3 regions of the Bacillus sp. GW823-FHT06A11 genome follow, and region 2 is predicted to be linked to each of the others. Evidence: riboswitches for the same ligand, from Rfam matches in the RefSeq annotation. Region 2 holds a riboswitch; each other region holds the start of a gene.
The links. Region 2 has a riboswitch for thiamine pyrophosphate ahead of thiM (hydroxyethylthiazole kinase). Riboswitches for the same ligand answer to the same signal wherever they lie in the genome.
Positions count from the first base shown of each region.

Region 1: linked by a shared signal. The riboswitch ahead of tenA (thiaminase II) and the one ahead of thiM (hydroxyethylthiazole kinase) in region 2 are both predicted to bind thiamine pyrophosphate.
Region 3: linked by a shared signal. The riboswitch ahead of thiC (phosphomethylpyrimidine synthase ThiC) and the one ahead of thiM (hydroxyethylthiazole kinase) in region 2 are both predicted to bind thiamine pyrophosphate.

Region 1 is NZ_JBXAHS010000003.1:77,092-87,923, reverse strand. It holds gene AC1Q8L_RS14405 (DUF3937 domain-containing protein) at 1-211, opposite strand, end outside; gene tenA (thiaminase II) at 609-1,298, opposite strand; TPP riboswitch at 1,426-1,531, opposite strand; gene AC1Q8L_RS14395 (D-alanine--D-alanine ligase) at 1,605-2,519, opposite strand; gene pdxR (MocR-like pyridoxine biosynthesis transcription factor PdxR) at 2,524-3,972, opposite strand; gene AC1Q8L_RS14385 (homoserine dehydrogenase) at 4,062-5,087, opposite strand; gene AC1Q8L_RS14380 (esterase/lipase family protein) at 5,174-6,415, opposite strand; gene AC1Q8L_RS14375 (DUF3914 domain-containing protein) at 6,695-7,036, shown strand; gene AC1Q8L_RS14370 (lipoprotein BA_5634 family protein) at 7,113-7,784, opposite strand; gene AC1Q8L_RS14365 (ABC transporter permease) at 7,853-9,784, opposite strand; gene AC1Q8L_RS14360 (ABC transporter ATP-binding protein) at 9,759-10,529, opposite strand.
Region 2 is NZ_JBXAHS010000007.1:101,435-112,266, reverse strand. It holds gene AC1Q8L_RS25360 (anaerobic C4-dicarboxylate transporter family protein) at 1-107, shown strand, start outside; gene thiE (thiamine phosphate synthase) at 224-883, opposite strand; gene thiM (hydroxyethylthiazole kinase) at 898-1,707, opposite strand; TPP riboswitch at 1,780-1,892, opposite strand; gene topB (DNA topoisomerase III) at 2,102-4,291, shown strand; gene AC1Q8L_RS25340 (YhgE/Pip domain-containing protein) at 4,332-7,307, opposite strand; gene AC1Q8L_RS25335 (endonuclease/exonuclease/phosphatase family protein) at 7,613-8,404, opposite strand; gene AC1Q8L_RS25330 (PTS transporter subunit IIBC) at 8,409-10,046, opposite strand; gene AC1Q8L_RS25325 (glycoside hydrolase family 13 protein) at 10,252-10,832, opposite strand, start outside.
Region 3 is NZ_JBXAHS010000004.1:285,359-296,190, forward strand. It holds gene AC1Q8L_RS20650 (IS110 family transposase) at 1-737, opposite strand, end outside; gene AC1Q8L_RS20655 (hypothetical protein) at 1,151-1,453, shown strand; gene AC1Q8L_RS20660 (transposase) at 1,935-2,246, opposite strand; partial or broken gene AC1Q8L_RS20665 (L-lactate permease) at 2,250-2,321, shown strand; TPP riboswitch at 2,393-2,508, shown strand; gene thiC (phosphomethylpyrimidine synthase ThiC) at 2,623-4,383, shown strand; gene AC1Q8L_RS20675 (arsenic transporter) at 4,485-5,843, opposite strand; gene AC1Q8L_RS20680 (cytochrome d ubiquinol oxidase subunit II) at 6,175-7,200, opposite strand; gene cydA (cytochrome ubiquinol oxidase subunit I) at 7,193-8,548, opposite strand; gene AC1Q8L_RS20690 (hypothetical protein) at 8,806-8,955, shown strand; gene AC1Q8L_RS20695 (hypothetical protein) at 9,047-10,132, shown strand; gene AC1Q8L_RS20700 (LysR family transcriptional regulator) at 10,180-10,832, opposite strand, start outside.

The sequences.
Region 1 (10,832 bases), on a different contig from region 2:
TTGCGCCTAAAAGAACAAGTATACCTTGAGGAACATCTAGTAAAATAGTTTTCCAAATTTCTGGAATTACCCATTTAATATCTGCTGCTGTTTCAAGATATGTTTGGAAATAGCTGATTGTGAAATTAATTATCCCTAAAAATACAAACAACGATAAACCAAATCGAATTAATTTCTTATTTGTAAACATATAACACCTCTCAAAATTCATTGGATATTCCTGCTTTTGCTTCTTTATATTTCCATATCTTTATATCTAATTTTAACACATAAAGAACTCAAAAAAATACGATATGCATATTTGCATATCGTATTAACCACACTCCATGATAATTTAGAAATTCCTGCAAAGAAAAAACAACTCCGTTACAGCTAACAGCTCAGGTTTCTTTTCTTATTTAACTTCATACCACCAACATTAACGTTCTTTGATTGTAAAATAAATGTGACAGAAGTTTATCCAGTTAATGCGTAGACAAGTAAATGAGCTAAATTATCGATATTCTATTTCGCCATATCCGTAGCACTAATGACTTTACGCAAATTTGACAAGAAAAAATATATAGATAGGTATGATCCGTACCTATCTATAACATTACTTCTATTCTTTATCCAATTACGTCTTTTACGTCTGTATCCACTGCCCACTTTTCTAATGTATAAGCCATTTCCCAAAATGAATATTCATATTGACTGCTAATAATAAAATGCTGTTTCATACGTTTGCGGTCTGCCTCTGTTACTTTTTCAGCGATAGTATCTAAACGTGTAATTTGTTCTTCAACTAGCGTACGGAACCAATCAGATCCATAAGCAGAAATCCATTCGTTATAAATTGGCTCTTCCGGCTGGCACTCTTTTAAGCGTTCGCCAATTTCATAATACAACCAATAGCAAGGTAAAATTACTGCAATGATATCTCCTAAATGCCCTTCATACGCAGCACGATACATATGTGAAGTATACGCATATGCAGTTGGCGCAGGAATAAAATTATCTTTTTCTTCTTTTGTTATCCCTAGCTTTTTAGCAAAATTCTCATGTAAAGATAACTCGGCCTCATATGTATTTTGAGCATGATGTGCCATACGAGCTGTCGTCTCTAATTCAAGAGCTTTTGCAGCTCCTAAAGTTTGTACTCTAGCAAAATGACTCAAATAATATGAATCTTGAAGCACATAATAGCGAAAACTAGCTAAATCTAATGTTCCTTCACCAAGTTTTTTTACAAAAGGATGGTTAAAACTCGCTTCCCAAATTGAATCTACTTCTTTACGTAATGATTGTGAAAAAGTCATTTAAATCCCTCCAATAATGTATAAAATATAAGTATTTATCCACAATTATTAAAGCTGTAAAATAAAAAAACTTTCTTTACAGGCGTAAAGAAAGTGAAATTGACAGTATTTATTTACTCATTAAATAGCAACGTCTTTCCCACTTCCCTACGCTGGCATTAACCAGATCAGGTACTAAGAGTCTCAAAATCACATTTGATCTCAGCCTATAAAAGGCTCCCCTAGTGGATAAATATTTTGTTTTTATAATGTATTCATCATAGCATACTTCGTGAAACTGTCAAAAGAATTAGTTATATAATCTCCTTAAAACCCTTCTTCATTTCTAACTTTTAATGATGTTTCAATAATTATATCTAATAGTTTGCTATAACTAATTCCCGCTGCTTCTGCACTTTTGGGCAATAGGCTTGATTGTGTCATCCCTGGTAATGTATTAATTTCCATTACATATGGAATTCCGTCCTTCACCATCATATCAACTCTTGCATAAACACTACATTTTAATGCTTTATAACAAGTCAGTGAAGCTTTATTTACACGTTCATTAATTTCTGCTGGAAGTTCGATAACTTCCTCAACTGTACTAGTATCATCATATTTTGCATTGTAATCAAAGAACTCGGCTGCATGTCGAATTGAAACTATAGGTAACTGTTTTCCATCCAGAATAGAACATGTAATTTCATCACCTTTTATATACTTCTCAATTACTACTTCAGAATCCCATTCGAATACAGTTTCTAGCATTGAGATCAATTCATTTTTATTGTAAACGATTTTCACCCCGACACTCGATCCGCCAGAGTTTGGTTTTACCACTAATGGAAATCCTAACTTATCTAACTCATCAAGATTTAGATCCTCCATTTTTGTAAGTTCAATCCAATCTGGTGTTTCTACACCTTCATAACGTAAAATCTTTTTCGAAATATTTTTATCCATACATATACTGCTAGATAACATATTACTTCCGCTATAAGGAATCCCTAAACTCTCCAGTGTTCCTTGAACTGTCCCATCTTCTCCGTATTTTCCGTGTAATGCGAGCAATGCAAAGTCAATGTCTTTCGCTTTTTCAATTAAATCCATTTTTTCGTTTAATGTAATTGGAACTATTTCATACTTATTTTTATCTAAATGAGCAATCATTTCATTCCCCGTCATAATTGAAACTTGTTTTTCAGACGATACCCCGCCCATAATAACACCGATTTTCATTTTCTCAACTCCAAATTTCATTTTTTAATGTATCACCAATTATTTTAATTCCCCGAACTATTTCTTCTTCTTTCAAGCGCGAAAACCCTAATCGGAAAGTGTTTGCTCCTTCTCCATCAGAGTAAAAAACATCTCCAGGTGAAAACGTAACGCCTTTCTCATAACACTTTTGTAAAAGTGTGCGGGCATTCATATGCTCTTCTAGCTCTATAAATAAATGAAGTCCACCATCTCCAGTCATTCTTTTAAAAGGAATGTACTGGTTACATGCCCCGACAGCTAACTCATATTTTTTCTTATAAACAGATCTTGCCTTTTTTAAATATTTTTCAAAATATCCCTCATGTAAATATTGAAACAGAACAGCTTGATCTAGCGTAGATGTGTGAATCGTTCTTGCTCTTTTTACGCTTTCTAAATAATGAATCAGCTCTTTATCTGCAATAATCCAGCCTACACGTAAACCAGGGAAAAGCACCTTTGAAAAGCTACTAATATAAATCACATTATTGCCAGCTCCCGCAAAAGTTAATAATGGAGCTAAATGTGAACCTGAATAACGTAATTCTTCATTAAATCCGTCCTCTATAATAGGAACCTTGTATTTTGAGAATAACCACATCAATTCCGTTCTTTTCTCTGAACTCGTAACAATACCGGTTGGATTATGATAAGAAGGAATTAAATAAGCAAAATCAAAATCTTTTTCACGCAAACTTTTTTCAACTTCATTCGTATCAATACCATCCTCATGCATATCAATCCCATGAACTTCAAGTCCATGTAAACGGAAAAGCTTAAGTGCAGCATGGTGAGTTGGATTCTCACAAATGACACGACCGGATTTTTTTGATAAAGAAGAGAGTACAATATCCAATCCTTCTGTAAATCCATTTGTAATTAGAATATCTTTATTCGAAATGTCTACACCTTTCATTTCCATGTAATGAAGTAAATAATTCATTAACGGTTTATATCCCTTTGCATATCCGTAGTTCAATACGATGTCCCCTTCAATGGACATACGAGTAAGAAAAGCTCTTTTGAAATTTTCAACATCAAATAGCTTCTCATCCGGGGCTATACTATTAAAAACAATCATTCCCTTTTCCCAACGAACACCATGTTTCATTAAATCTAATTCGTCCGCTAATGCGGTCACTGTATTAAGTTTATTTTTCCAATCTATTTCAACAGACGAAGTGTTAGATATATCCACCTTCGCAACAAAGTTCCCTTTTCCTTTAACTGCATAAATGAGTCCTTCTTGCTCTAAATCTGCATAAGCAGCGAGTACAGTGTTTCTACTCACACTTAGTAATTCACTTAGTTCCCTTGTTGATGGGATTTTTTGATCCCCGAGCAAATGCCCTTTCATAATCATCTTTTTCAAATAGTCTTTTAATTGAATATAAACGGGACGATCTTTAACAACTTTAAAATCCTTAAACAATTCCTTACCCCCTGCAATCATTTTTGCATATTTATTTCATTCTCAAAAGGTCCACGACATATGTATTTTTTATAAAGGGCGGTACGGTCTTACAAATCTTTTCGATATAAGTTAATTACATCTTTTAAAGCTGCAGCTGCTGCGCCTCGTGGATTAGAAGCCCCGCCAATTGTAGTAACTTGCCCCATCGTATCTGTAAAGAACGTAATTCCTTTTTCGGTCCCATTTACTTTTGCTAACGGATGATCTTTTTCTATTTCGCACGGTTCAACATTTAAATTCACATTGCCACCCTCATCCTTATATATTGATGCTATTAATTTAATAATTTTATGTTGTTTCTTAGCATTTTGTATTTGCTGTTTTGTAACGTGCTCGATTCCTTTTATATGTATATCAGTAAGTGTTTTCTCTGTTTCCATTAAGCTGTTAGTCAAAAGTAACAATTTACACGCACTATCTGAACCACTTATATCTAATATAGGGTTTGTCTCAGCAATCCCTTTATTTTGTGCTTCTTTCAGCGCTTCTTCAAATGTCATATCTTCCTCATACATTTTCGTAAGAATATAATTAGTTGTTCCATTTAATATTCCTTCTATTTTATCAATACTGCAACCGGCTAAACTAAATTGTCCAATATCTAGTGTCGGTAGTGCAGCGGCTGTTGCACCGCTATATCGAATTCGTACATTTGCGCCTCTTGCTGCTTCATTTATTTCTCTCCAGTTTGTAACGAGCGCACCTTTAGAAATTGCTACTATATCCATCTGTTTCTCAATCGCTTGTTTCATATATTGTTTCCCTGGATTTCCATCTTTAAGATTTGTAACCGTTGATTCTACCAATACAGTACCACTTATGCTAGTTATTGCACGTTCCTTCGGATGATACTCTAAATATTTTTCAATTGCAGCGGTACCGCCACCATACATCAATAAATGATGAAGAGATAAGCCTTCTTCATTATGTATTGCAATATTTCTCCCTAATACGCCACTTACAACTAATTGAATCCCATATGTTTCATATATATATGAATATTTTTCATTTAATAATTTTATAAACTCTCTGCCTACTGTTCCGTATCCTGATAATACAACTTGAATTTTCATAATATCCCCCATATTTTTCTACCAAATCCCTCTTTCAATATAATATAAAGCGCTCTCGAATTCCATCGAGAGCGCTTTATTATTACCTATTTCGGTAAACGTGATAGCTTTTCAGCAATTGTTCTATAAAACTCTTGAATGCTAGAAAAACCTAACGAGTCTGAAACACTTAACCCTACCATGTCGAGATGGTCCCAATTCGCTTTCGTTTCGATATGATTCCATTTTCCAACCTGTAATGACTCATTATTATTTACAGCAACATTAGAAGATGGTGCAATCATGGAATTTGTATTTACTACACCATCATTTTGCCACCAAGAAGTATCAACTAACGGACGGTTTTCTTCATATCTCGCATAAGAACCTAAGAAAAACGCATTCCCCATCAACACTTTATTCATCGTTATATGAGGTAAATGTAAACCTGTTATAGGTGCTGCTTGTGATGCATGTCCACTATAGGATAAGTAATACACATCCGGTTGTGTCTTTACCCAATTATTTAACTCCTTTGCACCATCTGTACTTAAATCCCATTGACTTATATCTTTTGTATTTTTCCAAAGTGAACTATTTAGAATACGATTACTATATTGGAAAAAGGACTCTCCAGCATTCTTCTTTATACCCCATTGATCCAATTTGAAATCATATAACGATAAATTATTGTTTCCTCCGAAGCTTGCAGTTGTAATGAGTAAATCTTTAACGAACGGTAGCAGAAGACTCCCATCCGCAAGTGTTGTACCGTTGTGAGGGGTTGCTAATGTTGTAACACTATGAACATATGATTTTCCGCCTTCAAATAGTGGTGATATTTTGGTGTTTGGGTGATTTTTCACATAATTCTTTTCTTCAAAACTGCCTTCTTTTAATAGCTGTACTAATGTTCTAATCGTTTGTCCACCCATGCTATGTCCAACTAAATGAACTTTATTTGTTTCAGTCCAATTCGGTGCAAAACCACTATAAGTTCTGCCAAAACGATTATGTCCATGTTTCTCAGCATGTACGGCACCATAGTCTACTGTCCCACCGTTAATTTGTGCATACAATTCACATGCACGATCCCAGTTACTAGAAACAGGTCCAACAGCAGCGGTATGTACCGTATAACCATTTCGTTTCAAATCTTCCTGTATATCATGAACACCACCCCAATATTTTACGCCCAGCATTTCTTCCCTACCCCATCCAGCAAATCCATTCACCAATATGATAGGATAATTATTTTGTTGCCTTTCTTCAGCGTATGATATTTTCGCTGCGAATGAACATACGGTCACTAATGCGAAAAAACATATTTTTAAAAATAACTTCCCCATACTTTCTCCCCCTAATAAAACGTTTACATTTTTCTTTTCGAAAAATTAACAGAATAATTTAACAACTTAAACATAATGTAAAGTATTTTATATACGTTGTATATATAGAAAACATATACAAATGTTGATAAATATTAATTCAAGTGAACATTTACTTTTTACAATATAACTTGTAAATCTGTTTATTTAGATTTATAATTAGATATAGTTTCCTCATGTTAAAAAGATTTAAAAACCATAAGAAAACTAATCTCATTGCTTCAAAAAGGAGGAAAAAACATGCAAATCGGATCAAATATTCATACATTATCTCAACCTACTAAAATAACTCCATCTACTCTTGAGCATAATACTATCTCTTCTACTAAACTTGAAAGTAAGAAAGTAAATGATCCTATCAAGTTTGATATTCGTTCATCTGAAAAAGAAATGAAACAGCCTGAGCATAAATTTAATGAATTAGATTTATGGAAGATGTTAAAGGATAAAGGTGTTCCTTTATGGATCATCCTTGAAATGCTACAAAAGGCTCGTAAAGAAAAAGAAGCCCAAAATAATTCAGTTCAAAATTCAAATGCGATTGAGGAAACAAACGAGACTCGATTAAATGAAGTAATGTAAAGCATAATAATTGATTTGTCTATAAACTAAAAAGAGTTCGAAGCTGATAAACTTTCTATCAACCTCGAACTCTTTTTTAAGACTTTTCTCCGATCGTTACAAACTGAACTGATACTTTCTCTTTAAAACCTTCAATTAGCTTTCTTACTTTTACTTTTTCATTAATTAATGTATTATCTGTCGACATTTTAGGTTTTTCATCACCTAACGACTTTTTTAAATGTAGAAGTTGCATATTCGTTTCATTCGCTTTTATTTCTTTATACACACTATTTTTCGCCACAATGATATACCATAGTGCTCCATAGTCACGTTTATTGCCAAGCCAAGCATCACTATCATATGCAACTGGTATCTCTTTTCCTTCTATTTTAATACTTTTAATATTCTTTTCTTCTTCATTTATATATAGTAGTGAGCTTTCTTTTGGAAAATTAGGTAACGTATCTACCAGTTTGGAAAGGGCTCCTTGGTCACGTTTACGAAAAATCTTTGCTTTAATCATCGCTTGTGCAGTAGATTCATTTAATATTAATACCTTTCCTTTTTCAAATTCCCCTGTTTTCACTGGGAAAATTTCATGTTCTTTCGTATTTTCCTTATAACGATTCATAATTGCTCCAGTATGATTCTCATCTCCAATGATTAATACACCGTTAGCTGGAAATAATTCTTCACTTTTAGCACATGCACTTAAACTAATTAAAATTAATATACATAATATGAAAATTGATAATGTTTTTTTCATTACAATTCCTTTCATAACTCATATTGTTTTTTTACATGCTTTTCTGCAATGTTACTTGCTGATGTTCTCTACTGTTCCATAGTTTTATAAAGCTTTTGTAGGTAACGCCAACGAGTGATAAAGAAGTATAAAACTTGTATACATATAAATGAAATTAAAATGGCGATAGAGCTATTTATGATAGAAAAGTCGACTAATTGTTGTAATGCCATATAAGCGACTACAGTATGAATCACTGCAACGACAATTGGTAAAAAGAACATTAATAATAACTGCCTCGTTACAACCTTTTTCAACTCACCTTTACTTAATCCCATTTTCGAAATCATTTTATATTGCTGTTGATCGCGATCTAAATCTGTATATAATCGGAAATAAATAAAACTAGCGGCGAATGTAAAGAAGACGATTCCGACTAAAATACTTACCATAAGTAATAAACCATTCTTTTGCTTTGCTTCCAACAAGTTTAATGTTAAAGCTTCAAAGTAGAAATCTCTGTCCCTAAGATCTTTATCAAATATACTCTTTAATTGATTGGAAATCTCTTTCGTTTTTATCCAATCATCTACAACAAATCCGTAAGTACGATATGAAATTTCTTCATTAACTGGGTCACTAGTAAGAGGCATTCCATCATATACTTGATCTTGAACAGCGATATAAATAGTTCTAGAATCATGTGGTAAAACTAAATTTTCTACAGCTTTTTTCACATGAAATGTCTTTGTCCAATCACCTTGAATGACTTCTATATCCTTTTTATACTCGCCATTTTTAAATTCTTGTTTTTGTGATACAACTCCAGGGATTAATAAAATTTCATCTTCTTTTTCAATGGTTTCTTGTTGATAGCCTAGTGCTTTAGCAAGATCGTTGTATTCACTTAACTTCATTACATTTACGCTATTTTCTGTGTATATATATGAAGATGAAGCCATTCGATACGGAATATTAGCATCAGAAAGGTGTTTTTTTATAATAGAAAGATTTTTATTCAATACTTTGTCATTTTCCAAACTTCCATACAAAAATGTATACGGATTTGTCATCCTTACCAAATCCCTATTTCCAATTGCGGCTGTTGTACCAATTGCTGTAAATGCAACTGCTGAAACAATAGATACTATAAAAAACATCGTTGCATTATCTTTCATACGGTAAATTAATTCTGAAAATGTTAATATATTTGTTCTCTTTAAAAAGAAAGATTCTCTCCTTTTAGCAAGGTGCAATATATAAACGCTACACTGAGTATATAAAAAGTACGTTCCTATAATTACTAGAAGCACACCTATTCCAAGCGTAATAAAATTGGTACTTGGTATAAAGCGAAATACTGAAAAATATCCATACCCTATACTAATTAAAGAAAGTATCGATAATAAAACTGAAGATTTCGGTTCAGGTTTTGGCTTTTCCTCTGCTCGAATAAGTTCCACAAGTTCCGTTACTTTTATCATTTTAAATGTAAATAATGAAACAATTAAAAACAAGAAAAGAAATGTAATAACTGTTAATAATACAGCTCGGACTGGTATATAAAAAGGTAAACCATTATTAATCATTAATACACTTGCACTTATCAATAAGACTAGTTTAGAAAATATGAGTCCAATGAAAATCCCTATACAAATTGAACCCAGTCCAATCAACATATTTTCAATTAATAATAATTTCTTAAGCTGTCTCATTGACATACCTTGCATCATTAAAATGCCAAATTCTTTCTTACGCGTCTTTAAAAACGAACTAACTGAATATAAAATAAAGAAAAATGAAAATACAAAAATCAATCCTTGCGAAACTGAAAATCCCAATGTACCAAATGCACTTATTGTTGCACTTGTCGATTTCAACTCACCTTGTAAATCAGGATGAAATAATAAAAGAGCATACGTAAAGAAAATCATAATAGAAAATGCACTACTTAAAAAATGGGCAGCATATGTACGCTTATTGCGAAAAATATTATTAAATGCGAACTGACGAAAAGTCATGCCTTTTTCCTCCTAACAAAGAAAGGACATCCATAATCTTTTGATAAAAAGTTTGCCTACTTTCACCACAATAAATTTCGTTATATAGTTGACCATCTTTAATAAAGATTACTCGGCTGCAAAAGCTCGCTGCATACGGATCATGTGTAACTAACATCATCGTTGCTTTTTCTTCTTTATTTAGAGTATCAAGCATCTCCATTACATCATTTGAAGATTTAGAGTCCAAGTTCCCTGTTGGTTCATCTGCAAGTAATAATTGCGGCTTATGAACGATCGCACGAGCGATTGCTGTTCTTTGAGCTTGTCCCCCTGATATTTCAAACGTTCTTTTACTCAATATATCAGTAATGTTTAACTTCTTTGCAATCTCTTCTACTCGTTTATTCATTTCTTGGACGGAAACACCATCTAAAGTCATCGGCAATACGATGTTTTCTTTTACAGTAAGTGTGCTAAGAAGATTAAATGATTGAAATACAAATCCTAATTGTTTTCTGCGGAATAACGCTAATTCTTCTGATGATAATTGAAAAGGATTTGTACCATTAATAAATATTTCTCCCGATGATGGAGAATCAATAGTAGATACCATATTTAATAACGTTGTTTTCCCACTACCTGACGGGCCCATAATTCCTACAAATTCACCTTCTTGAATTGATAAATCAATATCTACTAATGCTTTATAAGGTACTTTCCCTTTATATACTTTACTAATACTATTTGCCTGCAAAATTTCCATTTATATTCTCCCTTCATTTCCACTGCTCACTATAGAGTGTAAATGAATTGTCTTACAGCTCATATTGATTCACCTTTCATTTATCTTACACGCTTGTAAGATTTCTAAAAAAACTGATAACAAACCTATTTTCAAATCTATAAACAAAGCATATCTATCTTATAATATTTGCATATTGGTTAGAATTACAATGCTATTTTCTAATCTTTATTTTATTAATAAGAAAAGACCGATTTTTTTATCGGTCTTTTTACTTTCAAATATTATATTTTAACTATTGTATGTAGTTGAAGCATATTTGAG
Region 2 (10,832 bases):
CAGGTATCGGTAAATACGTATTAAATCATAGCTTTATGATTCCAGGCTTAATTGCAACATTTACTTCTATCGGCATTGGAATGCTTTTAATTTCTATTATGTTTTAAAGAAAAAGCACAAACCCTTATTTAAAAAGGTTTGTGCTTTTTTAATCAAATGTTTGTTTAAATTTTTTGGGCAGTCTACTTCTCGATGTAGCACTTAAAATACTACATGTCCTTTTCTACAAACTTCTCTTTACTTCTTCAGCTAATTTTCTCGTACTTTCATACGCAGATTCAGCTAAACTAATTGCTGAAATAACTGAAACACCGTCCGCACCCGCTTCTATAACTGCCGCTGTATTTTCAATTGTAATCCCACCAATACCAACGATTGGCACTGTAATTCCTTGTTCTCTAAAATAAGCTAATCCTTTCGTTCCTTGAACCGCTTTCGTATCTTTTTTCGTACTCGTTGGAAAAATAGGTCCAACGCCTAAATAATCTGCTCCATTTTCGATTGCAAAGCGTGCTTCTTCAATTGTATGAGCAGATACGCCGATAATTTTATCTCCCATTTTTTCACGAACAGATGTAATCCCTTCATCATCTTGTCCTACATGAACACCATCTGCATCTAATTCAATGGCTAATTCTACATCATCATTTACAATGAAAGGAACACTATATTCCTTACAAAGCGTCTGCAATTCTTTTGCAAAGCGCACTCTATCTCCTCCGATTAAAGAACCTTCCCCCTTCTCGCGAAACTGAAAAAGTGTCACTCCACCATCTAACGCTTCTTTCAATACAGCTAAAGGATCCCTCGTGCAGTTATTACTTCCCATAATAAAATACACTTGCAATAGGTTAGACATTTTCTTTGTTTCAATGCGCATCATGTGTTTCATCCCCCTTACTCTAACTCCTCAATCTTCCCATATTTCTCTATATCAGCTGAAGTTGTATTCGCTAATTGATTTAAAAATTCAATTTGGAAACTACCTGGCCCTTTTTCTACTGTTTTAGCAGCTGCCAGTTCCGAAGCTACACCATAAAACGTTAATGCTGCTACAGTTGCCTTTACATAATCTTTTTCAACTGCTACAAATGCTCCTATTACTGAAGTTAGTAAACACCCTGTTCCCGTAACTTTCGTTAAAATAGGGTGACCGTTTCGAATAAGAACAGTTCGCTCTCCATCTGTAACAACATCTTCTTTTCCAGTAATGACCGCAACTGTATTCAATTCGTCTGCTGCCTGCCTTGCAATGCTTACAACATTGCCCTTTCCAGTACCAGCGTCTACCCCTTTAATTTCCCATTTTTCATTAATAACATTTGCTATTTCAGCTGCATTTCCGCGGATAATCGCTAAATCGATTTCAGCCGGAATATGTCTCGCAACTTCTGTTCGATACGAAGTTGCTCCTGCACCAACTGGATCAAACAGTACTGGCACATTGTTCGCATTTGCTGATTTACTCGCGAGTAACATCGCTTCTACTTCTTCAGAACGAAGTGTCCCCATATTTAATACTAACGCTCCAGCAATGCTCGCCATTTCTGCTACTTCTTCTTTTGCATACGCCATTACAGGCGATGCCCCAAGTGCCAACAAACCGTTAGCAGTAAAATTTGTTACAACAACATTTGTAATATTATGAACGAGTGGATTAGATTCTCTCACCAAATCCACTACTTTACTAATTTCTTTCATATTCATCCTTTTCATCTCCTAACTATAATGATGGGAGATACACAAAAAGACACTTTGCGCGTACGCAAAGTGCCTGAACATGTGCTTTTACACTCTCCCTACGCTGGCATTATCCAACAGGTTCAAATGGTCAATGACGGACTAGTAGCCATACTCTCAGTTTGTATCCACAAACTCCCATGTGTTTCTTATTCATCTACTTCAAAGTCTACTCTTATTCTAGTAAAATAACAAGTTCTTTACTTTTCTATTTAATATAGAAGCAACTGATAAAGTGAAACTTTAATCAGTTGGGATTTTGTTCACTCCATTAAAAACAGCTCAAATATGGAGCGAAACTGAATCTCAAGAAGATGTATGCTATATTTAACTTATGGAAATTTGAAAGGATGTTTTTAATATGTCAAAAAGCGTTGTAATCGCTGAAAAACCTTCCGTTGCACGAGATATCGCTCGTGTACTGAAGTGTGATAAAAAAGGAAACGGCTATCTTGAGGGTAATAAATATATTGTAACTTGGGCTTTAGGTCATCTCGTTACATTAGCAGATCCAGAAAGTTATGATGTGAAATATAAAAAGTGGAATTTAGAAGATTTACCGATGCTACCTGAGCGTTTGAAATTAACGGTTATTAAACAAACTGGTAAACAATTTAATGCTGTAAAAAGTCAGCTACTTAGAAAAGATGTAAATGAAATTATTGTAGCAACAGACGCTGGACGTGAAGGGGAATTAGTCGCACGCTGGATTATCGATAAAGTTAAGCTAAATAAACCAATCAAACGTTTATGGATTTCTTCTGTAACCGATAAAGCAATTAAAGATGGTTTTGCAAATTTAAAACCAGGTAAGGCATATGACAATTTATATGCTTCAGCAGTTGCGCGTTCAGAAGCTGACTGGTATATCGGTCTTAATGCAACTCGTGCTTTAACAACTCGCTTTAATGCTCAGTTAAATTGTGGCCGTGTACAAACGCCTACTGTCGCTATGATTGCTAGTCGTGAGGATGAAATAAAGAACTTCAAAGCTCAAACTTACTACGGCATCGAAGCTCAAACAATGGAGAAGCTCAAACTTACTTGGCAAGATGCAAATGGCAATAGCCGTAGTTTTAATAAAGAAAAAATCGATGGTATTGTAAAAAGTTTAGATAAACATAATGCTACTGTTGTGGAAATTGATAAGAAACAGAAGAAGTCATTCTCTCCTGGTCTTTACGATTTAACTGAATTGCAACGTGATGCAAATAAAAAGTTCGGTTACTCTGCTAAAGAAACATTAAATATTATGCAAAAATTGTATGAACAGCATAAAGTACTAACGTACCCTCGTACAGATTCACGCTACATTTCATCTGATATCGTTGGAACACTTCCAGAACGTCTAAAAGCATGTGGTGTTGGAGAATACCGTCCCTTCGCACATAAAGTATTACAAAAGCCTATCAAACCTAACAAATCATTTGTTGATGATAGTAAAGTAAGCGATCATCATGCGATTATTCCAACAGAAGGATACGTTAACTTCTCAGCATTCACAGATAAAGAACGCAAAATTTATGATTTAGTTGTAAAGCGTTTCTTAGCTGTTTTATTCCCAGCATTCGAATACGAGCAACTAACATTACGTACCAAAGTTGGTAGTGAAACGTTCATTGCACGTGGAAAAACGATTTTACATGCTGGTTGGAAGGAAGTATACGAAAATCGATTTGAAGACGATGATGTAACTGATGACGTAAAAGAGCAGCTTCTGCCTCACATTGAAAAGGGCGATACATTAACTGTAAAGTTACTTATGCAAACATCAGGCCAAACGAAAGCACCTGCACGCTTTAATGAAGCAACTTTACTTTCAGCAATGGAGAATCCTACAAAATATATGGATACGCAAAATAAACAACTTGCTGATACGTTAAAATCGACTGGTGGATTAGGTACTGTAGCGACACGTGCTGATATTATCGACAAGCTATTCAATTCGTTCTTAATTGAAAAACGTGGCAAAGATATTCATATTACTTCAAAAGGCCGTCAGTTACTTGATTTAGTACCAGAAGAGTTAAAATCCCCTACACTAACTGGTGAATGGGAACAAAAACTTGAGGCTATCGCAAAAGGTAAGCTGAAAAAAGAAGTATTCATTTCTGAAATGAAGAACTATACGAAAGAAATTGTTTCTGAAATTAAATCGAGTGATAAAAAATATAAACATGACAACATTTCAACGAAGTCTTGTCCAGATTGCGGTAAACCAATGCTAGAAGTAAACGGCAAAAAGGGAAAAATGCTCGTATGCCAAGATCGTGAATGTGGTCATCGTAAAAATGTATCTCGTACAACAAACGCTCGCTGTCCACAATGTAAGAAGAAACTAGAATTACGTGGTGAAGGTGCAGGCCAAATTTTCGCATGTAAATGTGGCTATCGTGAGAAATTATCAACATTCCAAGAGCGACGTAAAAAAGAATCTGGAAACAAAGCCGATAAACGCGACGTTCAAAAATATATGAAACAACAGAAAAAAGAAGAAGAACCATTAAATAACCCGTTCGCAGACGCATTAAAAAAATTAAAATTTGATTAAACAAAAAGGTTCCTACCTCTATCGGTAGGAACCTTTTATTTTAGTGAATAATTTTACTTCCTTTTGCATTCTCAACAAATTTTTCACTTGATTTGTTAATTGGTGTTTTCAGTAATAACGCAGCAACAATCATAACTACTACGAAAGCACTTAACACAAGTAAATCTCGCGTTACGATATCCCATAGCATTCCGCCTACTGTTTCACGAATTGCACTAATTGCATATGTGAACGGTAAGAACGGATAAATTGCTTGGAAGAACGCTGGTGTCATTTGGATTGGGAATGTTCCGCCCGATCCTGCTACTTGTAGTACAAGTAAAATGATCGCCATCGATTTCCCAACGTTTCCGAAAATAGAAACGAGTGAGTATACGATACAAACGAAGACTCCACCAATAAATAAACTAAATAACACAAACCAGAACTTATCGACTACGTACGTACCGAGTAAGAATATATCTCCCATCGATACGATAAACGCTTGTGAAAGACCTATCGTTAAGAACGTTAATAAACGTCCGAAGTAAATTTCATGGCTCTTATAATTCGCGCCCTCTTCGTGTACTTCTACTGTTAATAATGAAACCATTAATAATGCGCCTACCCATAATGCAAGCACTGTATAGAATGGTGACATTGCTGAACCGTAGTTCGGCATCGCAAATAATTTATTCTCTTTTAAATTTACTGGATTCGCAAAGTAATCACTTTGCTTCTCAACATCGTTTTTCAATAAGCGTATAATGTCTTTTAAATCCTCTTCAGATTCAAAATCACGAATTTTATCTGCTAATTCTTTAATCTTTTTCTCAGTAGCTGGCATTTCAGCTTTAATATCTGCTAATTTCTTTTTCCCGTCTACTAAGCCTTTTGATGAATCTTCTAGTAATTTTTTAACATCTGGAAGCTTTTTGTCTGCTTCTTTTAAAATTTGAGATGTGTTTTTAGACATCTCTTTTGTGCGAGCAATTGCTGCATTGAAATTTGGAGTGATTTCTGAGTCATATTTAGCTAAAATGTCACCAATTTGGCCCGAAACACTTTTAGACACTTGATTAATACTTTCAATAACATCTGCTGCTGGTTTTTGACCTTTATTAATAGCGTCAATTCCTTTATCAGTTAAATCCATTCCTTTTTGCAAACCATCTTTTGCTTTATTTAACTTAGAAATTGTACCATTAAGGTTTTTATCACTATTCACATCAGCTAACACTTTATTTGTACTTTCCAGAACTGGAATCATGTCATTAACTAAATTCCAACTTGCTTTGAACTGCCCATTCAAATCATTTAAGGCTACTTTTGTAGAATCTAATCCATTAACACCTTTGTTACTTAAGTCTTCTCTGGCTTTTTCAAGCTCTGTTTTTAATCTGCTGTAATCATTTACAGCCTTATCATATTTTTCTCTACCATTGTCTAACGCTTCATTTGTTTGATTTACTAACTCATTTGCTTTTTTTATATCTTGATTTAAATTACCTCTTAGTTGCTGAGCATCTTCTTTTACATTCTCAGCTTTGTTTTTCAATTGTTCAGCTGTGCTTACTGCTTTTTCGAAATCTGCTACAAAATTTGTATTATAATCTTTTTCTGCTTGATTTACTAAATTATTTACTGCATCTAACTTTTGATTTACAGCATCTCGCACATCTTGTTTAACTTCTTGGCCAGAACTAATTAAATCTCCTACATGCTTAACTCTATTGTTAGCATCCACCATAGAATTTTTAAGCACTGTTAAACTTTCCACTCTGTTTCCAAAGAACTGTTTACCGAAGTCCGTTGAAGCTGCTTCCTTAAACGTTGTAAAGAAATCAATCAAATATGAAACGCTATCGATACGCTCTTGGAGCAATTTCGAAGCATCTTGCACATTTTTCTGTGCTACAGCTGGATCCACACCTTTATTTTGAAGACCATCCATAACACTTTTTACATATGCGGTTCCAACACGAGTAGAATTGAAAACATTATTTACAGTTTGATCAATATTTTTAGCAACATTTTTATACCCCTCACCATTCACCTGCGGTAACGCTGGAATCTCTGGTATTTGCGGTATTTGTGGAAGAGTTATATTAGGTAACACTGGGAATTTAGCCGGATCTGGAAGTGCCAGATTGAAATCCAATGATGGATTCTTTAAGAAATCCGTAATTGCCGCGGCACCATCTAAACCTTTTTGCATTACCATTAAATTATTCTTAATAGTTCCTGGAGCACGTTGCAATGTTTCATCATTTCTCGCAAAGAATTTATCTAAATTCCCTAACGCTTCTTGCCCATCATTCATAACACTCTCTACAACCGGCAACTCTTTTTGCGCTACTTTTACAACATCTTCTGCTCGAGTTGCATCATCTAATGCCTTATCCATGAGTGTATTCATTTCTGGGAACTGCGCTTCTAACTTAAATACAAGATCTTTTACTTTTTCGATACTTGGTAAATTTGTTTCTAAATCGATTCCAAGATCATTGAAAATTTTAAAAATCTCACCGTTTGCTGTTTTAACAAAGTTTTTACTAATTTCTTCTGTAATACCTGATGCACCTTTTGCTGTAATCTTCGGTGCAATTGCGTTTACTTTTTCATTCACATAGTAATCCAGTTCTGGTTTTTTAGGATTTTCATCCAGAACAGTTGCAATTTTTTCAGAGAAGTCTTTTGGAATCGTAATACTTGCATAATAATCCCCACGCTCAACTCCGTAAATTGCTTGTTTCTCATCTACAAATTTCCAGCCAAGATTTTTGTTTTTCTTAAGGGAGTCTACAATCTCTTTCCCGATATTAATATCTTTCCCTCTTAAATTAGAACCTGCATCTTGGTTAGAAACTGCAATGGGAACCTCTTTTGTATTTCCATACGGATCCCAAGAAGCTTTAATGTTAAACCATGCATATAACGATGGTAAAATCATTAATCCTAAAACAATAACAATTGCAGCCCAATGTTTGGCTACATTCCGTAAATCTGTCTTATAAATACGCCAAATCTGTTTCATAGAAGTTATCACCTAATTATATATTTTTCCTTCTTTAGAAAATGATACATACATTTTGCAATTATATCACTTTCTACATCGTGTATTAACCAAAAACGTACTATTTTTTCCCATTAACTTTCACTTACTTCATTATATAACGAAGTGAGTGAAAGTATGAATACAAAATGACCAAATCGGTTTTACATTCAATAATAACAAATATATATGAAATGTCATAAAAAATACAAGTATTTTCTCTTGGAAATACTTGTATTCCTAAAAAAAATCCTCACAGCTTTTATTCTCTGTGAGGATTTCTTCTATTATATATCCAATTGAACCTCTACACCGAAATGATCTGAAATTACATTTCTGTTTGTACCATTAAAAATAACTTTTGAAGAATGAACTTTTTTACTTTGGTTACACAATATTAGATCGATTCGCAAATTATGTTTATTTTCATCCCAACCAGCAATCTCGCCTTGGACAGTCGTTCCTTCATCCTTCTCTATTGCTAATTCATATGTGTCATACAACCCTTTTTGCATCATATACTCATAACCTTCGCCTTCCAAGCGAGCATTGTTATTAAAATCTCCCATTAAGAAGGCGAGCTTATTACTATCTACACGCCCCATCAAACGATCAACTTGACCTTTGAATGACTCTTCTTCATCATTCCACCAACCGAGATGGCAAGAGTAAAACGTTATATCTTTACCATTATAAGCAATTGTTGTACTTACAATTTTACGCGTTTTCCAATACGTTGTATCCTCGTTTTCTGAAATAAAGAACGTATCTTCTTTTATAATATTATGCTTCGTTATAATCGCTAACCCTTCTTCATACACGTCATAACCAATATGAGAGAAATCCCAAGTAATATTGTAATCTTTTACATGTAGCGCTTTTAACTCTTCTAATAGTAAAAGTCCAAAATTATCTTCTTTCTTGTTACCGCATACATTTTCAGCTTGTATGGACTGACTTACTTCTTGCAATGCGATGACATCGTACTCTTCTTCTTGAATTACTTTAGCAAGGTATTGTATCTTTTCTATTTGATTCTCTTCTTGCCAAGAATGACAGTTTAAAGTTAGCAATTTCATATTATTACGCACCTAACATATCTTGAATGTCTGACTTTAATACGTCAGCTTTCGGACCATATACCGCTTGTACACCTTTATCTTTTACAATAAGCCCTAAAGCACCATTTTGTTTCCACTGTGCTTCTGGTGCAACAACATCTAAGTCTTTTACTGTTACACGTAAGCGTGTCATACAAGCATCTACGTCAGCAATATTTTCTTTTCCACCTAATAAATCGATAACTTTTGTTGCTAATGAACCATCTTGTACATTTTCTGTTCCTTCTGATGCCTCATCTTCATTATCAATATAGTTACCTGCACGCCCTGGTGTTGGTAAGTTGAATTTTTTAATTAAGAAATTAAATAGTGTAAAGTTAAGACCGAAGAACACTAATGAAACAATAACAAAGTTGATTAAGTCTCTTGTTAAACCCGCGTTAACCATCATTGGTGTACGAGTAATTAACTCAATAAATCCAAATGCATGAACACGTAAGTTAATTAAATCAGCTAACGCGAATGCAAGTCCTGTTGTAATAGCATATACAACATATAATACTGGAGCAATAAACATGAACATGAATTCAATTGGTTCTGTTACACCTGTTAAGAATACTGCTAATGCTGCTGATAAAAACATTGGTTTATATTTTGCACGCTTTTCTTTATCAACGTTACGGAACATTGCAAATGCAATCCCCATTAACGCTGCTGTTGAGCCGATAACTTGTCCAGCTTTGAAACGAGCTGGTACAACGTTATTTAATAAATCGTTATATGCCTTCGTATCTCCATTTGCCAATAAATTATTTAAATCTGTAATCCATGCAAGCCATAATGGATCTTGTCCTGCTACAACTTGTCCAACTTTTGAACCAGTTAGCATCGTATATGTTCCGCCTAGCTCTGTATAGTTCATCGGAATCGTTAACATATGGTGTAAACCAAATGGTAATAATAAACGCTCTAACGTTCCATATACAAACGGTGCAACAACTGGTGCACTATCTTTTGAAGCTGCAATCCAGCGACCAAATTCATTTAACCCACTTTGGATGAATGGCCATAGAAGTGATAATACAATCGCAGTAACTGTAGACCAAAGAATTACAACGAATGGTACAAATCGTTTTCCATTAAAGAATGCTAATGCCTGTGGCAGTTTATTATAGTTATAATATTTGTTATATAGATTAGCTCCTAAGAAACCTGTGATAATCCCAACGAAAACTCCCATGTTTAATGCTGGTGCACCAAGTACAGAAGTAAAGTAATCTTTTACAAGTAAATCTCCTGCTATTACTGAAGAAACTGTCGCTTTTGAATCCGCTAACATTTGAGCGTTTACGCCAAATATAGCTCCTGTAATTCGGTTTGTTAAGACGAATGCTAATAGCGCTGCAAATGCACCACCTGCACGATCCTTCGCCCAAGATCCCCCAATTGCTACTGCGAATAAGATGTGTAGATTTGTAATGATTGCCCAACCGATGTCTTCCATTACGCGAGCGATTGTATGAACTGCGTTAACATCCCCAGCAGACATACCAATTAACTTACCGATGGAAATCATTAAACCAGCTGCTGGCATTACGGCTACAACAACTAATAACGCTTTCCCGAACTTTTGCCAAAAATCAAAAGACGTAATTTTCATCTGTTCTTCCTCCCCTTTATTTATAACAACATAATGATTTAAATTATAATTTCTGTTCCCTTTATGAAAACGATTCCTTTTGTTACTTTATTTTTATCTTTACGCAACCGTTTTCATAAATCTATTTTAATAAAAGCGTTTTCACTTTGCAATAGAAATTTATTTTTTTTCATAAAAAAAGATGCTCAAAGAGCATCCTTTTTTATTATGAAATGCGATAAACCCTTGTTTCATAAGGTTTTAAAGCAATTGTTGTTACTTCTTCATGTTCCGCAACTTCATAGTTATTTAAAAGCAAACGTTTGCGTTCTAGTGCAAATAAATCCTCATTATACACTGCTTCCTCTTTTGAGATATTACTAATTACAATGACTTTTTCATCCTGTAACGTACGTGTATATGCATAAATTTGTGGATCGTCTTCTAAAAGTAAATCGTACGTACCATAGTTCAGTACATCGTGCTCTTTTTTCAGGGCAATCATTTTCTTATAGAAATTGAAAATAGACTTTTCTTCATTTTTTTGCTTTTCAACATTAATTTCTTTGTAATTTGGATTCATGCTAAACCAAGGTGTACTTGTTGTGAAACCAGCATTCATCTCATCATTCCACTGCATAGGTGTACGTGAATTATCGCGGCAAGAAGCCCATATAATCTCCATCATATCTTGATGTGGTACGCCCTCTGCGATTTTCTCGCGATATAAATTTTTAATTGCAACATCATCGTAATCTTCAATATTTGGTAACTGAACATTTGTCATACCAATTTCTTGTCCTTGAT
Region 3 (10,832 bases), on a different contig from region 2:
ACGTCCACAGAGTCTTGAACGACCTTACCTAGTCGGTAGGAGTCACGTATGGCTTTCTTGATGGTTTTCGCTAAATCTTCCGGGTCGCTAAAGGGTCCTTTCCCCTTTTTCTGAAGAAGAGTAGCGAGTGCTTCTAGATCCATTTCTGCGATTTCATCCAACGAAAGGGAATCTGAGAGTATTTCCATCATCGTCGCACCAAAAACAGAGGTATTTAACTCTTTCGATAACGTATTACATTTGTAGTAAAGGTTCTTCAGAAAGTGTTGCTTACATTCTGTTTGCTGGTGAACGAGTTGATATCTAGATCGTGTTAAACGTTGAAGGGCAACGTATTTTTCCTCCTTGATAAGAAACTTATTATACCGCCCGATTCGTAAAAAATCGGCAATACGGAAAGCATCTATTTTATCGGTCTTATCTTCTTCAAAGAGTTTTTTATACCGATGGATGGCTTTTGGATTTTGTACGACCACTTCCACGTCTAAAGCCCTCAAATTCTTATCTTCCGTTAGGAACATGGAAGGATGGAAACTATAGACGGAAGTAGATTCCATGCCAATGACAATTTTTTTATAGTTGTACAACTGGTGAAAATGGAGAACATCCTCCTTAATGGCGTTGGCACCATTCACATCGTTTGAAAGACAAATTTCTTTCAAAACAGTGTCATGACTGTCAAGAAAACATACATCAAGTTTTTCAGAGCTTACATCAATAGCTACGAATAATCTCAAAGAAAGGACCTCCTTTCTTTGAATAGTATTTGGAATGAGCTTGGATACTGTGGGATCTCCCTAGAGTCCAAAACATAGCCACAACCTCGCGTATGAGTATTCAATGATTGCCTTCATCTAAGCTACCCTCCCACCACTATGAGAGGTAAGTGAAGGAAACCGATACAGCTTGTGCGTATGCAGTGCATTTTGGTCTGGGTCACAGTCTTTTAACGTGGTCGAACTACAGGAGGAGTAAGTATATTCCCGATGGATCCATTTCCGTACTTCCATTATCTGGAGAAAACCCCCAGTATCCAAGACTAAATTTTACCCATACATCATTTTTTTGATGTAGCTCTTGAAGATAAAAACTATTTAATTTTCAAGGAACAGTTATTAACTTAAAACTTATTATACGAGGAGGGTGTATCATGAAAAAAATATGCTTTGTATTAATTGTCGACGCTGGTATAAATTATGGTTCAATATTTTCTCTACCATTTTTAAGGAATCAGGATGATTTGAAGGGATATTTTTCTAAGTATTATGATGTTTCAATTAATTATATTAGGGATAAAAACTCAGTTGACTATTTGGTAGTTCCCAAACCGTGTCCAGCTTTTGATAATGAAAATAATCTTCCAATAATTGAAGTACCAGCAATCTTATTTATGGAAAAGAATTTTGAAAAAATAAAGACTTATATAGACAATTATTTTTCTAATAACTCATAAAGAAAATAAAAGTACAGTAAAAAGAAGTCCGATAAAAAACGAGTGGTGTAGAATATTTCTATTAATCATTCGTTTTTTATTATATTTACATATATTTTTTAAAAGAGGATTATAGACGTTCTGAAAAAAATTAATTATAACAAGAACAGTGTTCGTGCTACTATCTACGTTTATTTTTTGTACTAAGTCCCCCTTTAACTAACAAGACAACAAAAAAATTAACATATAAAGGAAATAACGTTACAATTAATGTAAGGGCTTTTTCTTTGAATTTTAGCTCTGAATAATAAAGATAGTTAAATCACTAAATGGAGGAGCAGGTCAATTTTGTTCCTTGTATAGTAAATTGTTACCTATCTCTATTGCAGGTTGTATGGCAGGTAACAGTAGCAGTTGTAGCGAAATGCAGCAGAGACAAAGGCTCTTTTTCAAACGGGACTGATGAATGTATTTGGCAAGTAAAAAATGGTTCTTCCCGGAGTTAGTTGAAAAGTCTCATTCTTTCCAAAAGTAGAATCTTTGTCCGCAATGTGGAGAATTTGCATCGACCATACATGATTCTTTTAATAAGCTTTAACTTGTTTATGCTCCCTTCGGCAAGACCATTATTATTCTCATAAGTTACCGCATTTCTGACAGCTTCAATATCCCGGGCTAATCCATTCGTAAAGCTCTTAAACTCTTGTATATTAGTATTTTTAATTTTCTCAATACAATGGTCGAGATTCTCAACACTCTTTGTGGTGAAGATGTTTTTAAACTCCCATGTTAAGTCATAAACTATTTTTACAATAGGGTGTTCTTCGTAATTATTGTTGGTATTATGACGTATGTTCAAGTATATTATTTAACGTGGATGATTCCATAAAGAGAAAAAGAAATAACCTTTGCATTTTTCAGATTATCGTGTATGATGGGAAAGTATTGAAAATTAAATCAGTGATAAACTAGGGGTGCCTAACGTATGCGTAGGCTGAGAGAGAAGCGCGTGATCTTCTTAACCCTTTGGACCTGATCTGGCTCGTACCAGCGTAGGGAAGTTAACGGCTTTACATAATGATGTCTTTTATGAGCCAGGTCCTTATTTTTTTATGGACCTGGCTCTTTTTATTTTGGCATGCGCTGGCCATATCTCGTCCTTGTCACGAACAGGGGAGGCAACAAAGGTTATGAAACAGTCTGTTTCAGCTGAGCAAATTGAATTGAAATCGAGTTTACCAGGGAGTAAGAAAGTATATGTGGATGGACCACGCGCAGGCATGAAAGTGCCGATGCGTGAGATTGAACAAAGCGAAACGAACGGCATCCCAAATCCTCCAGTCCGTGTGTATGATACGAGCGGTCCTTATACGGATCCGGCGTATAAAGTGGAGCTGGAAAAGGGAATTCCAACGCCGCGTCATTCTTGGATCATGGAGCGCAGGGATGTAGAGGCATATGAAGGGCGCGAGGTGAAACCAGAGGATGACGGTGTGAAAGTGGCTTCGAAACATACACCTGTTTTCCCGCAAATGGATCGCCAGCCGCTTAGAGCGAAGCAAGGTGCAAATGTTACGCAAATGCATTATGCGCGTAATGGCATTATTACGTCTGAGATGGAATACGTTGCAATTCGTGAAGGAGTAGAGCCGGAGTTTGTTCGTAAGGAAATCGCAGAAGGCCGCGCTATTTTACCAGCGAATATTAATCATCCAGAAGCTGAACCGATGATTATCGGGCGTAACTTCCATGTGAAGGTAAACGCGAATATCGGAAACTCTGCTGTATCTTCTTCTATTGCAGAAGAAGTAGAAAAGATGACGTGGGCTACTCGCTGGGGTGCAGATACGATTATGGATTTATCTACAGGTAAAAACATTCATACGACGCGTGAGTGGATTATTCGTAATGCGCCTGTACCAGTTGGAACTGTGCCGATTTATCAAGCGCTTGAAAAGGTAAATGGAATTGCAGAAGATTTAACGTGGGAAGTGTACCGTGATACGTTAATTGAGCAAGCGGAGCAAGGCGTGGATTACTTTACGATTCATGCTGGTGTATTACTTCGTTACATTCCAATTACTGCAAAGCGTACGACAGGTATCGTTTCGCGTGGTGGTTCGATTATGGCGCAGTGGTGTTTATTCCATCATAAAGAAAACTTCCTATATACTCATTTTGAAGAGATTTGTGAAATTATGAAGCAGTACGATGTTTCGTTCTCTCTTGGAGATGGATTACGTCCAGGATCGATTTCAGATGCAAATGACGAAGCACAATTCTCTGAGCTTGAAACACTTGGTGAATTAACGAAAATTGCTTGGAAACATGATGTGCAAGTTATGATCGAAGGACCTGGACACGTACCGATGCACTTAATTAAAGAGAATATGGAGAAAGAGCTTGATATTTGTCAGGGCGCGCCGTTTTATACACTTGGGCCACTAACGACAGATATTGCACCAGGTTATGACCATATTACATCGGCAATTGGAGCTGCGATGATCGGTTGGTTTGGAACGGCGATGCTTTGTTATGTAACGCCGAAAGAACATTTAGGTTTACCGAATAAAGATGATGTACGCACGGGTGTTATTACGTACAAAATTGCAGCGCATGCGGCTGATCTTGCGAAAGGACATAAAACGGCTCATCAGCGTGATGATGCACTTTCAAAAGCACGCTTCGAATTCCGTTGGCGCGATCAATTTAATTTATCTTTAGATCCTGAACGTGCGATGGAATATCACGATGAAACGTTGCCTGCAGAAGGGGCAAAGACAGCTCACTTCTGTTCAATGTGTGGACCGAAGTTTTGTAGTATGAGAATTTCACATGATATTCGTGAGTATGCAAAAGAAAATGATTTAGAAACGACAGAAGCAATTGAAAAAGGAATGAAAGAGAAAGCAGAAGAATTTAAAGAAGCTGGTAGTCATTTATATCAATAACATGTTACACCTCTTTACTTGATTGATCACACTGTAGTACCTAACTTTATTATAGAAGAAGCCCCATTTGCTAAGACGGTAGCAAATGGGGCTTCTGTTGTTTATAAGGCGAAGAAGAGATGTACCCAGTAGAATAAGAGGAATAGTGTGACGACTGTTGTGAGCGGGATAACGATAAGGGATACACTTAAATAGTCTTTCCATTTTACTTTAATTTTGTTTTGTTTCAGAATATACATCCAAATGAGTGAAGCTAGTGTACCAATTGGTAGTAATAGTGAGCCGATGTCACTACCAATGATGTTTGCAAGATAGATTGTTTTTAATGTGACTGGATCTAGTCCCATTTCTGTTAATGTAATTGTACCAATCATAAGGGCAGGATGGTTATTGAAGACGTTAGAGAGGATGGATACAAGTCCACCCATTGCAAAGCTAGCATAGAGTAGATGCTGATTCACAATTGGCTCGAGCCATTGTACAAGTGCAGCTGTTAATCCTGCGTTGTGGAGTCCGTAAATAATGACGTACATAGAGAAGGCGAAAATTAAAATGTGCCATGGTGTCTTTTTCAAAATGTCGACAGGATTTGTTCGTAAGTAGTACCATCTCCAAATGAGAAGAACGAGTGAACCAAGTACTGCAACGATTTCAATTGGGATGGATAAGAAGGATGCAACGAATAGAAGACAGCGCATAAGGAAGACGAAACCTAATACTTTTAACATGAATCTTGTCCGTTTTTGTTTCGTATCAACAGAATTATTTCCTTTTAGTGGATGGAAGTTTTTCGTGAAGAAAATTTCTTCAATATCATATGAAGAAACAGGCAATTTTTTCGGAAGTTTTTTCTTCAAAACTGTATACATGAGCCATGACATAAATAATAAGCCTAATGTTGCAGGTACAAACATCATAGCAGTATGCATATAAAGAGTCATATTAACGATATTTAATGCGATTAAATTTACGATATTACTTACACCAATTGGTGCACTAGATGCCGTAGCGATTAAAGCACCACTTAATAAATAAGGAATTTGCTGATGAGGTTTTAATTGAAGATTTTTTAGAAGAAGAATTAAAATTGGAGTTGTAATTAAAATACTACCGTCGTTATTGAATAAGAGAGTCATGAGAAAACATAATAATTGAATATACCAGTATAAGCGGCGTCCAGAACCCTTTGCTAGATTTGCTAGTTTCGCTGCGGACCAATGGAAAAAGCCGAAGCTTTCTAATATAACTGCCATGACGATGGTCGCTAATATTGTTATGGAAGCACCGCCAATTTTACTTATAATATCCATGACGTCTGGTTTTGATACAAGTCCAGTAATTATGATGATACCAGCTCCGATTGCTGCTGGCCACGCCTCATTTAAACCTCGAGGCCGCCAAAAGATAACAATCATCGTTAAGAAGAATACAATAATAGTAATCCATATTTCAATGCTCATATTTTGCCTACCTTTCTATTTTCCCTTGAATAGATGTAGCTTGTCTCAAGGTTATATTTTTAGTATATTCAGCAAAAAATAAGAAGAACTAGACGTATAACGAGATGAAGCGAATATGTGTTTTTCATGCTAAAGGACAAGTGTCATTAGTAGTGAAATAACTATTGTGATAGGAGTCTATAAATTGATTGGGTAGTAAGGTAGTAAATGAGATTTATATCGGCGCAACTCAAAATATATCAGCGATTTTTAAAATATATCGACTTATCGACAAAACATGACAAAAGGAGCCCATCCCAAAATGCCTTTTGGAACAGACCCCAAGACTATATTATTTTTCCTTCAAAAAAGTACGATCCTTCAAGAATAAATTCCAGAAGAAAATAAATCCTGGTAATAAAATTGCAATCCCAATTGCGTATAGAATGAGCAGTGCATAGAACGTTTCTGTCGTTGTAAAGCTTGTAAATACAGTTACGTCAGGATAAATAATATAAGGTAAATGCGCGACGCCGTAAGCGTAGCTTGCAAATGCATATTGAGCGACGACAGCTAAAACGGCAATACGAGGATATCCTAGTGTATTGTACTTTTTGTTTGTCCACCAAAGGGACGAGTATCCGATAACGAATAAAACAATAGAAACTGTAAACCACGGGAATTGCTTTATTAATCCTTGCATAAGCCAATGTGTTTCAGGATCCATTACAACGAGGGCGATGATCGCTGTAACGAGCGTTGCAGGACCAAGGATGATGGCATTTCTTCTATAAATTCTATACGTATCTTCTGAACTTTGTTCTCTCGCAAAATCAGCAAGAAAGAGAGAGGAGAGAAATAGTTCAGACGTTATTCCGAAGAGCATATAGCAATAGATAACCGGGCTAGAAAGAAGTTTTCCATACAGGAGTACTTCTTTCCCTTCAGACATTGTAATATAGGCTCCCTCTGTAACGGGTAAAACGGTAATTAATAGTGCTGGAATTAAGAGACCAGTAATACCTGAAATAACCCGAAGAAGGTACTGATATTTCGGCAAGGAGTAAGCAAATACCATAAATGTACTACGTACTGCAACGAGCACTAAAATTAACATAACTGGTACGAACATTACTGTCGCAAGAGTAAAGGCTGCTTTCGGAAAGAAGCCGAGAAATGCGACAACGACGAAGACGAGGAACGTATTTGTTACTTCCCAAGTGGGTGATAAGTACCGATTCGCAAGTTTAGCAGCGAGCGTTGGATGTTTTGCGTATACCATGCCCCAAAAACCAGCTCCAAAATCGATGGACCCTAGTATACTGTATACGAAAATAAGGGCCCATAAGATGATGATTGCAATACTTTCCTCATGCATGAGAATCGCCTCCTTGGTGTTGTAAATCATTCTTTAATGGATGTCTTCTAAAGAATGTCCGTAGAACAAAGACTGTTAAAATAGCGAGTCCAATATATAAAATGATGAACAAAATAAATAAAGGACCGACGAAATCAGCGCGTGTAGCTGCATCGACGGTACGTTGCATACCATAAATTGTCCATGGTTGACGACCGCTACAACTGAAAATCCATCCGAATTCAATACCGAGCATCATAATTGGTCCGCATGCGGCAGCCCCCCAAAGTAGCCACTTCGGTAGTTCTGTTCCCTTTTTTCGGTACACGAAATACCAATATAAGAGTGCAATTGCTGCAACTGCAAAGGTGAACGCAGCAGTGCCGACCATTAAGTTGAATAGTGTATGTGTATAAAATGGTGGCCATGTTTCTTGTGGGAATTCCTTTAAACCTTTTACGACAGTGCTAGGGTCTAGTCCCACTAATAAGCTAAGCATGTTTGGAATTTCAAGTGCGTAGTTTAGTTCAAGTGTATTAGGATCCACAACTCCGCCAATGGATAGCGGTGCGTGTGATGTCGTTTCAAATAAAGCTTCAGCAGATGCAAGTTTTTCAGGTGAGTGTTTATGTAAGGCAATCGCTGATTCATGTCCTGAAAGCCACATCGTAGCGCCTGTAATAAATGTAACGACAAGCCCTAATAGTAGCCCTTTTTTATGATAAGCAATTTCACGTGTACTTAAATTTTTCTTCAATAATTTAAATCCAGCGATAGAAGCAATGACAGCCGCACCAGTTGCATAAGCCGTAATAACAACATGGAATGCACTTGTGCCAAAACTCGGATTAAAGAAAGCTTTCCACGGATCAACGTTAAAAACAGATCCATCTGGATTCATTGAAAATCCTGCTGGTGTATTCATCCATGTATTTGCTGATGTAATAAGCACGGCGGATGCTGTGGCACCAAGCATGACGAAAAATAGCGAGATTAATCTCATAAATGGAGGAAGTTTATCGGCTGCATATACGTAAATCGACATGAATAAAGCTTCCAAAAAGAAGGCGAAAATCTCAATTTGGAAGGGAACAGAGATAACTTGCCCAACAATTTTGGCGAAACCAGGCCAAAGAAGTGAGATTTGCACACCAACAATTGTTCCAGTTGGAATTGCTACACCGAGAAGAATAGCAAAAGCCTTTGTCCATCTTTTCGCCATAATGGCATAGTCGGAGTCTTTCTTCCAGTGATAGAGTATTTCGCTTATAAAAATCATCAATGAAAGTCCGACGCCAAGTGTTGCAAAGATAATGTGGAATGCTAATGAAGAACCAAAAAATGCTCTTGCTAATGTTACCGTATCCATATGTAAACTCCTCTTCTTTTTTGCCATTATTTTCTGATTGAATTGGAAGATTTATTCAAAAAAACTACCAAAAATATATATGTATTTAAAAAGTGAATATGATAATATGATGTTGTAATATTTTGAATAGAAAGAAATAAATAGTTGGTCATGTTTTGTTTGTTTTTTGCTCAGGAATCTTTTATAATCTTTTATGCGAACATAAGTTCTGTTTTTTTCGGAATCAAGAAGTTTATGTGAAATGGAGAGGGTGTTTTATGTATCCTGAAGTCATTAAAAAGATGGCATTTTCAAAAGAGCATAGAGATTTATTATTGAAGCTATATAATAAAGAAATTACGCGTCGTGAATATGATCGACTTGTACAATCGCTATATAAACCTTCTAAAGAGGTTTGTGAGGGATAGAAATGGGGGAGACAATCTAGTGGATTGTCTTTTTTAAATTTATGTATGTTCTGATAAAATTAAGGTTAGCCTTACTAGGGAGGTGAAAAGATTGCGGAAACGTTTATATATAGGGATTGGAGTTATCTTCTTAATCGCTTTAGGTGGAATTGTATTTTGGTCAGCTTTACAAGGAAACCGTACAGAAAATTTTATTTTAAGACATATGGTGAATGACAATGGAACGCTTGCCACGTACCGTTTAGTAGATACTAAGGCAGGTACGGGTGAAGCAAAGGGACGTGAAGCTTTATCAGAATCAGCGGGATTATGGTTACAATATACACTTGATAAAGATGATCAGGCGTTATTTGATGAGCAAGTAAAGGTTATTCAAGATAATTTCGTATATAAGAATCATATCGTTTTATGGAAACTCTCTGAAAAGGGAGAGAGGCAGTCAGCCACAAATGCACTTATAGATGATCTTCGTATTATAGAACAATTATATCGTGCTTATGAAATGTATAAGGAAGAGCGTTATAAAAACCTTGCCGATCAATTAAGTGATGCTGTACTTCGTTATAATAAAAAAGATAATTATTATGTTGATTATTATGATGCAGATGCAGGGAAACAAAATAATTTTGTAACAACATCATACATAAATCCGCGTGCATTCTCCTATATGAAGAAGTACGGAAAAGTTTCTGCTCAGCAATATCAGGAAGTTGTTCAATTTTTAGCGGATTATCCAAGGCATGGCTGGGCATTCCCGAAAGAGTATAAAGAAGATGGTACATTTACGTACGATAAAGAAGTGAATCTTATTGACCAATCATACGTTGCATATCATCGAAGTTTAGGTGGTCTTTCATCAACTGCTTATTTGGAATTTATAAAGAAGAAATTCCAGGAGAATGGAAAGCTATACGGTCGTTACAATTTAGAAACGGGAAAACAAACTGTGAATTATGAATCGCCAGCCGCTTACGGACTAACGATTTTGTACGTACTACAAACAGGTGATACAAAGTTTGCGAAGGAATTGTATGATCATATGTCCACATTCCGAAATGACAACGTATTTAGTAGATATTACGGTGGATATGTAACAGGTGAAAATAATAATACGCATATTTTTGATAACGTGCTACCACTTTTAGCTGAAATGGAATTAAAAAAGAGTGAACAATAAAAGGTGCCACCATATGAGGGTGGCACCTTTTATTTGTTCATATAATTTTACGTTCTAATATTAGAGAAGTAGTCAATCACAAATTCACGGAATTGCTGAGCTGTTTTTGATAAGTAGCGTTTTTTGGACCAACTTAATCCGATGGTTCGCTGACAAGTGGGTTCAATAATACGCAACTTGCTTGATGCTAAAGTAGAGTTTTTTAATAAAGTTAAACTTGGAACAAAAGCGATGCCAAGACCTTGCTTAATGAGGTCGCTAATCACGGTCGGTTCATCTACTTCAAAAGCAATATGCGGAGTGAAACCAGCTTCTTTACAAAATTCATCCGTTAAGTGCCGAAATCCATAGCCAGTGTTCATACTAATAAACGGTTCGTCTTTTACTTCATGCAGGTGGATATTTTCTCGGCCTGATAAGCGATGGCCTGAAGGGACAACTAAGAAAATTTCTTCTGTAATAAGTGGTTCCCAAACAACCTCCTCACCTTCAATTGGCACAGAGGAGATACAAAAGTCAATTTCTATATTATCTAGTTGTCGTTTCATAGAAGGAGTGGATGCAAGAAATTGTTGGAACCGAACGTTAGGATGTTCTAGTAAAAAAGAGCCAAGTAGTTCTGGTAATATTCTTGGAATAGAAACGGCCAGTGTAATAGAGCTTTGTTGTAATTCGGCTAAATCTTTAATTTCTCGTTCCC